Linked DNA regions of Microbispora hainanensis. The protein of the gene in region 1 interacts with the protein of each later gene in a pairwise test. Links are inferred from orthologs where the notes say so. Each region holds a gene or a part of one and is shown in the gene's direction. Other genes may lie near its edges.

Region 1 (4,139 bases):
GAAATCGATGGATTACTCCGGCGCGCGACGGGGAACAACAACTGGCCCGTACGCTGGCGGTGTGATCGTGGGCATCGGGGTGGACGTGGTCGAGGTGGCGCGCCTGGGCGCGGCCCTGGAGCGCACGCCCGCGCTGCGAAAGCGCCTGTTCACCGATGCCGAGGGCGCGCTGCCGCTGGAGTCGCTGGCCGCGCGGTTCGCCGCGAAGGAGGCCGTGGCCAAGGCCCTCGGGGCGCCGCCGGGCCTGCGGCACCTCGACGCGGAGATCGTGCGCGGCGCGCAGGGCAGGCCGGAGCTGCGGATCACGGGCCGGGCCGCCGAGGTGGCCCGCGACCTCGGCGTAGGCAGATGGCACGTCTCGCTGTCGCACGACGGCGGCATGGCGGTCGCCTACGTCGTCGCCGAGTCCTGAGCGCACGCCTTTCACAGAGTGGCACGCCCGGCCGCCGCGCGTGGCGGCGTCCTGCCGCCTGAGGCACGCCCGGCCACGCCGGGAGGACCCACGCCGGGAGGACCGCTGCCCGCGCCGTGCCGGCGTCCTCCCGCCGACGCCGGACGCCGGGTGATCGCCATCGCGGACCCGGCAGGCTACCGTCGGACGCATGCGGACCGCCTACACCTCCGACCAGATCCGCTCCGCCGAGCGCGCGCTGATGGCGAGGCTCCCCGAGGGAACGCTGATGGGCAGGGCCGCCGCCGGGCTCGCCGCCGTCTGCGCACACTTGCTCGCCGGCTCCTGCGGCCGGGTGTACGGCTCCCGCGTGGCGCTGCTGATCGGCAGCGGCGACAACGGCGGGGACGCCCTGTACGCCGGGGCCAGGCTGGCCCGCCGGGGAGCACGGGTGGAGGCGGTCCTCGCCGGCTCGCGCACCCACGAGGGCGGCCTGGCCGCGTTGCGGCAGGCGGGCGGCCGGGCGCACCCCTACGACGCCGAGCGGGCCCGTGAGCTGCTGGCCCGCGCCGACCTCGTGATGGACGGCCTCGTCGGCATCGGAGGCAGCGGGGCGCTGCGGGAGCCGTACGCCACGCTCGCGGAGCTGACCGGCCGGACCGACGGCCTGGTCGTCGCGGTCGACGTGCCGAGCGGGGTGGACGCGAGCAGCGGGCGGGTCGAGGGACCGGCGGTGCGCGCGCACCTCACGGTCACGTTCGGCGCGTACAAGGCCGGTCTGCTGATCGATCCCGGCGCCGCCCACGCGGGCGCGGTCGAGCTGGTGGACATCGGCCTCGGGCCCTACCTGCCGGATCCCGAGGTGACCGCGCTGACCAGCGACGACGTGGCCGACCTGCTGCCGCGCCCGGGCGCGGAGAGCGACAAATACCGGCGCGGCGTCGTCGGGGTCGCCGCAGGCAGCGACAGGTACACCGGGGCCGCCGTGCTCTCGGTCGGCGGCGCTGTGCGCGCCGGAGCGGGGATGGTCCGCTTCGCGAGCTCGGCCGAGCCGGTGCGGCTGGTCAGGACCCGCTGGCCGGAGGCCGTCACGACCGTGCTCGACCCGTCGCTGGTGCTGAGGAGCTCGCTCGACGAGGTCGGGCGGGTGCAGGCGTGGGTGCTCGGCCCCGGGCTGGGCACGGGCCCGGAGGCGCACGCGGTGGCCCGCGCGGTGCTGTCCACCGGGGTGCCCGTGCTGGTGGACGCCGACGGGCTGACGCTGGTCGCCAAGGACCGCTCGCTGCTGCGCCGGGCCGCCCCGACCGTGCTCACGCCGCACGCGGGAGAGCTGTCGCGGCTGCTCGGCGTGCCGCGCGAGGACATCGAGGCCGAGCGGCTCGAACACGTGCGCAGGGCCGCCACCGAGCTGGGGGCGACGGTGCTGCTCAAGGGCTCGACCACGCTCGTCGCCGAGGAGCACAGACCGGTGCGGGTCAACACCACCGGGACGCCCTGGCTCGCGACGGGCGGCACCGGCGACGTCCTGTCGGGCATCGCGGGCGCCCTGCTGGCCGCCGGGCTGACGGGCTACGACGCGGCCTCGTGCGCGGCGTACGTCCACGGCCTGGCGGCGCGGGTCGCCTCGGGCGGCGGCGTCGCGGCGGGGCCCGGGCAGGCGCCGATCGCCGCGCTCGACGTCGCCGAGGCGCTGCCCGAGGCCCTGCGCACGCTCTGACGTGCGGTGTCAGGGTGGGCGCATTCACCCGGGTCCACCTGACACACTGGAAAAATGAGCTTCTCAACGGTGCACTCCGCCACCCCGGCCGAGGCGCGCGTCGACCTGTCCGCCATCGCGCACAACGTGCGGCTGCTCGCGGAGTCGGCCGCCGGCGCCGAGATGATGGCCGTCGTCAAGGCCGACGCGTACGGTCACGGCGCGGCTCCGGTGGCCAAGGCGTGCCTGGAGGCGGGCGCGAGCCGGCTCGGCACGGCGCTCGTCCGCGAGGCGCTGGCGCTGCGCGAGGCGGGGATCACCGCGCCGATCCTGTCGTGGCTCATCACCCCCGGCGAGCCGCTGGACGCCGCGCTGCTCGCGGACGTCGAGCTGTCGGCCGGGGCGACATGGGTCGTGGACGAGATCGTCGAGGCCGCCCGGCGCACCGGGCGCACCGCCCGGGTGCACCTGAAGGCCGACACCGGCAACTCCCGCGGCGGCGCGACACCGGCGGACTGGTCGTCGCTGGTCGAGCACGCGCTCGCCGCGCGGGCGAGCGGGGCCATCGAGATCGCCGGGCTGTGGTCGCACTTCGCCTGCGCGGACATCCCCGGCCATCCCTCGATCGAGGACCAGCTCGCGACGTTCGAGGAGGCGCTCGCCGTCGCCGACAAGGCGGGGGTGCCGAGCGACGCGATCCGTCACTTCGCCAACTCGGCGGCGACAGTCACACTGCCGCAGGCCAGGTATGACATGGTCCGTACGGGCATCGCCGTCTATGGCCTGAGCCCGATCCCCGAGCTCGGCGACTTCGGGCTGCGCCCGGCCATGACGCTGACGGCCAGGCTCGCGCAGGTGAAGCGGGCCGCCCCGGGCGCGGGCGTGTCGTACGGGCACCTGTACGTCACGGAGCGTGAGACCACGCTTGGCCTCGTTCCTCTCGGGTATGCGGACGGCATCCTGAGAAACGGGACCAACCGGGCGGAGGTGCTGGCAGCGGGCCGGCGGCGGCGTATCGCCGGGCGGGTGTGCATGGACCAGTTCGTCATCGACCTGGGTGACGATCCTGCGGAATCGGGGGACGAGGTGATCCTTTTCGGTCCCGGGGACAATGGTGAGCCAACTTGTCAGGAATGGGCGGATTCCCTGGGCACGATTACCCATGAGATCGTGACGAGGATCGGATCCCGCGTGCCTCGTGTCCATACGGACGGACGCTGAGCCGCGGCTGCGAGGAGGGCAGGCATGAGCACACGTCGCAAGGTCGGGATCGCCGGAGCGGTCTTCGGTGCGGCGTCCGCGGGAGTGGCGGCGGCCACGCTCGCCAAAAGGTACGCCGTGGGCCGCATCCGCCTGCGGCCGGACCTGGAGGCGAGTGAGCCCTTCGGCGAGCTGCACGGACGTTCGGTGACGCTCGAGACCTCGGACGGCGTGCAGATCCATGCCGAGATCGACGGTGTGGAGGACGCGCCGCTGACCGTGGTGCTGTGCCACGGCTACTGCCTGTCGTCGGACTCCTGGCACTACCAGCGGCGCGATCTGCGCGACTCCTACCGGCTCGTGCTGTGGGACCAGCGCTGCCACGGCCACTCCGCGCGCGCGATGGCAAGCGACTGCACGATCGAGCGCCTCGGCGAGGATCTCGCGCTGGTGCTGGAGGAGCTCGTCCCGGGGCCGTGCGTGGTGGTGGGCCACTCCATGGGCGGCATGACGGTCATGGCGCTGGCGGAGCGGCGGCCCGAGCTGTTCGGCGACAAGATCCGCGGCGTCTCGCTGGTGGCGACCTCGGCGGGCAAGCTCGCCGAGATCACCCTGGGCCTGCCCGCCCTGGTCTCCAAGCTCGTCAACCTCGCGGTGCCGTCGGCCGTCTCGATCATGCGCAGGAGCGGCGCGCTGGTCGACCGGGGCCGTGAGGCCGGCACCGACCTGTCCTTCCTGGCGCTGCGCCACCTCGGGTTCGGCGATTCCAAGAACGTCAGCCCCACCGTCGTGGACTTCGTCGAGTCGATGATCAGGGCGACCCCCTCCGAGGTGATCGCCGACTTCTATCCG
Region 2 (4,246 bases), 130 kb from region 1 along the record:
GTTCAGGCTCCGCCGCACATCGGGCACATCAGGTCCGGCGTGAACTTCGACGTGCTTCGCCGGTGGCTGACGCGGCAGGGCTACGACGTGACCTTCTGCCGCAACGTCACGGATCTCGACGACAAGATCATCAGGGTGGCCGCCGAGGAAGGCGTGCCCTGGTTCGTCGTCGCCGAGCGCAACCAGCGCGCCTTCACCTGGGCGTACGACCAGCTCGGCTGCCTGCCGCCGACTGTCGAGCCCCGGGCCATGGGTCACGTGCCCGAGATGATCGAGCTGATGCGGCGACTGATCGACAAGGGTCACGCGTACGCGGCGGGTGGCGACGTCTACTTCGACGTGATGTCCTACGCCGACCGATACGGCAAGCTCTCCAACCAGAAGCTGGAGAACATGTGGGCGGCGGGGGACACCGACACCGACTCGCTCAAGCGCGACCCGCGCGACTTCGCGCTGTGGAAGGGTGCCAAGCCCGGTGAGCCCACGTGGCCGACGCCGTGGGGCAAGGGCCGTCCCGGCTGGCACCTGGAGTGCTCGGCCATGGCGACCAAATATCTCGGGAGCACGTTCGACATCCACGGCGGCGGGGTCGACCTGATCTTCCCGCACCACGAGAACGAGATCGCCCAGTCGCAGGCGGCGGGCGACGGCTTCGCGCGCTACTGGCTGCACAACGGGCTGCTCACGCTCGGCGGCGAGAAGATGAGCAAGTCGCTCGGCAACTCGCTGTTGATCCCCGACATGCTCCGCAAGGTGCGCGCGGTCGAGCTCCGCTACTACCTGGTCGCGGCGCACTACCGCTCGCCGATCGACTACTCCGACGAGGCGCTCCAGGAGGCGGCGGCCGGCTACCGCCGGATCGAGGGGTTCGTCACACGGGCGGCCGAGGTGATCCACGACGTGGACGCCGCCGCGCCGCTGCCCCAGGCGTTCGTGGACGCCATGGATGACGACCTGAACGTCTCGCAGGCGCTCGCCGTGATCCACGAGGTCGTCCGCGAGGGCAACGTCGCGCTGGCCCAGGGCAACAAGGAGCAGGTCGCCCGGCTGCTCGCCGAGACGCAGAACATGCTCGACGTGCTCGGCCTCGACCCCAGGTCGGCGCAGTGGCGTACGACCGGCGACTCGGGGCTCCGGGAGGTCGTGGACGCGCTCGTGGCCGTGGCGCTGGAGCAGCGACAGGCCGCGCGAGCCCGCAAGGACTACGCGGCGGCCGACGCGATCCGCGACCAGCTCGCGGCGGCAGGGATCGTGGTCGAGGACACCCCGCAGGGCCCGCGGTGGGAGCTGGCACAGTAGGCGTGGCCCTACGCTAGAGACCATGGCGGGAAGGGCTTCAGGGAAGCCGTCGAAGAAGCAGGGGCCGGCAAAGGGCTCGGGTGGCAAGGTCAGGCGCTCCCTTGAGGGCAAGGGAGCGACGCCGCCCGCGCACATGCGGCACTGGTACAAGGACAAGGCCCGCGCCGAGCGGATCGAGCGCGAGGCCCGGGGCGGCGGGAGTTCGTCCTCGCGTACGCCGAGCCGTACGCGCCGGGAGGACGCCCCCGAGATCATCGGTGGGCGCAACCCCGTGCTCGAGGCGCTGCGTGCGCACGTGCCCGCCAACGCGCTGTACGTGGCGCAGCGGATCGACAACGACGATCGCGTGCGTGAGGCCATCAAGCTCGCGGCCGACCGCGGCATCGCGCTGCTGGAGGTCACGAGGGACAAGCTCGACCGGCTGACCGAGAGCACCGTCCACCAGGGCATCGGCCTGCAGGTCCCGCCGTACGACTACGCGCATCCTGAGCAGCTCGTGGAGCGGGCGAGGGACGCCGCCGAGGTGCCGTTGATCGTCGCCCTGGACGGCGTGACCGACCCGCGCAACCTCGGCGCCATCGCGCGCTCGGCGACCGCCTTCGGCGCGCACGGGCTGCTCGTCCCGTCCCGGCGTTCGGCGGGCGTCACCGCCGGGGCGTGGAAGACCTCGGCCGGCACCCTCGCGACCCTCCCCGTCGCCCGCGCGTCGAACCTCACCCAGACGCTCCAGGCGTACCGGGAGGAGGGCCTGTTCGTGATCGGGCTCGACGGCACCGCCACAGTGGACATCGCCGATGTCGAGCTCGCGACCGAGCCGCTCGTCGTGGTCGTCGGCTCGGAGGGCAAGGGCCTGTCCCGCCTGGTCAAGGAGGCGTGCGACCAGATCGCCCGCATCCCCATGAACGCCGCCGCCGAGTCGCTGAACGCCGGTGTGGCCGCCGGGATCGCCCTCTACGAGGTCGCCCAGCATCGTCGCCGGTGATTTCATCGTGACGGTACGGCCCCGGGCCCACTAAACTCGTCTGGGTAACAGGCCGCCTTAGCTCAATCGGCAGAGCATCTGTCTTGTAAACAGAAGGTCTGGGGTTCGATTCCCCAAGGCGGCTCTCGTGCGACAGGCCCCTGAACAGCAGTTTCGCTGTCAGGGGCCTTGTGCTGTCGCGGCTCATCCAGTCTCTTCCGTGCCTTTGGGAGCCACTTCGCGAGGGTTGTTCAGCCAAGTCGGCGACGTCAGCCATATTGGGTGTGGTGCCGCAGGCGCGTGCTCGAGGGCAATTTTGAGGTGCCGGCCACCGCCCGCGCGCAACGCTGGGACCTCGCCGAAGTCGTTCGTGTCCTGCTGAATGAGGAGGTCGTCGGCCGCGACAGCGCCACCCGACGCAACCGGCGCAAGAGCGCGGGCTTCCCCTCCGGCAACACCTTCTCCTCCTGGCGCAGCCAGGACTCCACGATCAGCGAGGCCACCCAGAACGGCGTGTCCGCCAGGGTTACCGGCGGCATCGGTCAGGTTTGAAGAAGCGCCGGTCGGGCCGCCGCTTCTATCGTCGAGTGACACACGCGCCGGGGTGGCGTCCGGGACCTGCCTGGATGCCTGACCGGGCACATGATCACCCGCACCACGTAACCATCTCTTCTAATGGAGTAAGACATGAAAGCGCACGTCAGCTCGATCCTTCTTGGTGTCCGGGACATGGAGCGGGCCAAGAGGTTTTACGTCGAGGGGCTCGGCTGGAAGATCCAGAAAGACTTCGGCATCTCGGTGTTCTTCGAATCGGACGGAGCCTCGCCTGTCGGCTTTTACAGTCGTGACGGCCTGGCCGCTCAGGTGGGCACGGACAAGGAAGGCAGTGGCTTCAGCGGACTGGTCCTGACCTACGTCGTTCGCAGCCAGGCGCGGGTCGACGAGGTCATGGCGGAGGCCGAGAAGGCCGGTGCAACGATCCTCAAGCCCGCTGGCGCTCTGCCGTGGGGCGGGTACGGCGGCACCTTCGCCGACCCGGACGGCTACATCTGGAGCCTCGGCTACAGCGACCAGGGAACCGACCAGCCGTACGCGGAGTAGTCGCGAACTTTGCCACACAGCCGTCCGAGACGGCGGGGGCGTGTTGCCGCCGCCGTCCCGGACGGCTGTGACCCCGAGTGCCGGTGAACCGGCAGGACGAACAGGAGAAGATCATGAAGTTCCGGACCCACGTTGAGCCACCTGAGCCCATGCGGGGCCTGGAAGTTCCGTCCGAGGTGGTGGCGGCGCTCGGCGGGGGCCCGCGGCCGCCCGTGACGATCACAGTCAACGGGCACTCCTGGAAGAGCCGGGTCGCCCTCCTACGCGGCCGCCACCTGCTCGGTCTCAGCAATGCCAACCGGCAGGCCGCAGGTGTCGCGATCGGCGACGAGGTCGAGGTCGAACTGGAGCTCGACACCGAGCCGCGCGTCGTCGTCGAGCCAGAGGACTTCGCACAGGCTCTGGACGCCGACCCCGTCGCCCGTGCCGCGTACGACGAACTCGCGTACAGCCGCAAGCGTGAGCATGTACGCGCCGTCGAGAGCGCGAAGAAGCCCGAGACGCGTCAGCGGCGTATCGAGAAGGTCATCACCACCCTGCGGGGCTGACCCGAAGGTAAGACTCCGGCGGCAATGCAATCACCGTGCGGAGGCATCACATTGTGTGGCACGGCGGGGAACCGCTCACCATCGGCGTCAGCCGGTTCACCGCGATGCCGGCCCCGTTCGAGGAGTCGTGCGAGCAGCGCCGCATCCGCCACCACCTGCAGACCAACGCCACCCTGATTTCCGCGGAGGTCAGCACGAGGGCGGGGCCGTCCGGCGTCGGGAGAGCGCGGTTGTGCCCCGAGCCTACGGTCCGGGGCCTCCCGGCGGCCTGCGGAGCCGGCTCGCCTACGCTCGTCGTGAGCGGCAACACCGCCGCCGACGGGCTGTTTCCCGTCTT

What was found. The genes of interacting proteins can lie anywhere in the genome.
Region 2: the proteins of OHB01_RS16180 (region 1) and rlmB interact in binary tests that used the Escherichia coli proteins (3 or more experiments, as listed by UniProt). The link is inferred for Microbispora hainanensis from one-to-one orthologs.

The regions. Positions count from the first base shown.
Region 1 is NZ_CP108086.1:3,398,502-3,402,640, forward strand. The notes cover bases 1-2,855. They hold OHB01_RS16180 (NAD(P)H-hydrate dehydratase), read left to right. Parts: upstream 1-602; coding sequence 603-2,108; downstream 2,109-2,855. Other genes in these bases: OHB01_RS16175 (holo-ACP synthase), read left to right, coding at 62-412; alr (alanine racemase), read left to right, coding at 2,163-2,855. In the rest of the region: more of alr, read left to right, coding at 2,856-3,308; OHB01_RS16190 (alpha/beta fold hydrolase), read left to right, coding at 3,333-4,139. UniProt on the Escherichia coli protein: Bifunctional enzyme that catalyzes the epimerization of the S- and R-forms of NAD(P)HX and the dehydration of the S-form of NAD(P)HX at the expense of ADP, which is converted to AMP.
Region 2 is NZ_CP108086.1:3,268,548-3,272,793, forward strand. What follows is about bases 340-3,301. They hold rlmB (23S rRNA (guanosine(2251)-2'-O)-methyltransferase RlmB), read left to right. Parts: upstream 340-1,321; coding sequence 1,322-2,281; downstream 2,282-3,301. Other genes in these bases: cysS (cysteine--tRNA ligase), read left to right, coding at 340-1,299; OHB01_RS15495 (hypothetical protein), read left to right, coding at 2,561-2,812; OHB01_RS15500 (VOC family protein), read left to right, coding at 2,948-3,301. Also shown: more of cysS, read left to right, coding at 1-339; more of OHB01_RS15500, read left to right, coding at 3,302-3,361; OHB01_RS15505 (YdeI/OmpD-associated family protein), read left to right, coding at 3,475-3,909; OHB01_RS15510 (hypothetical protein), read left to right, coding at 3,945-4,246. UniProt on the Escherichia coli protein: Specifically methylates the ribose of guanosine 2251 in 23S rRNA.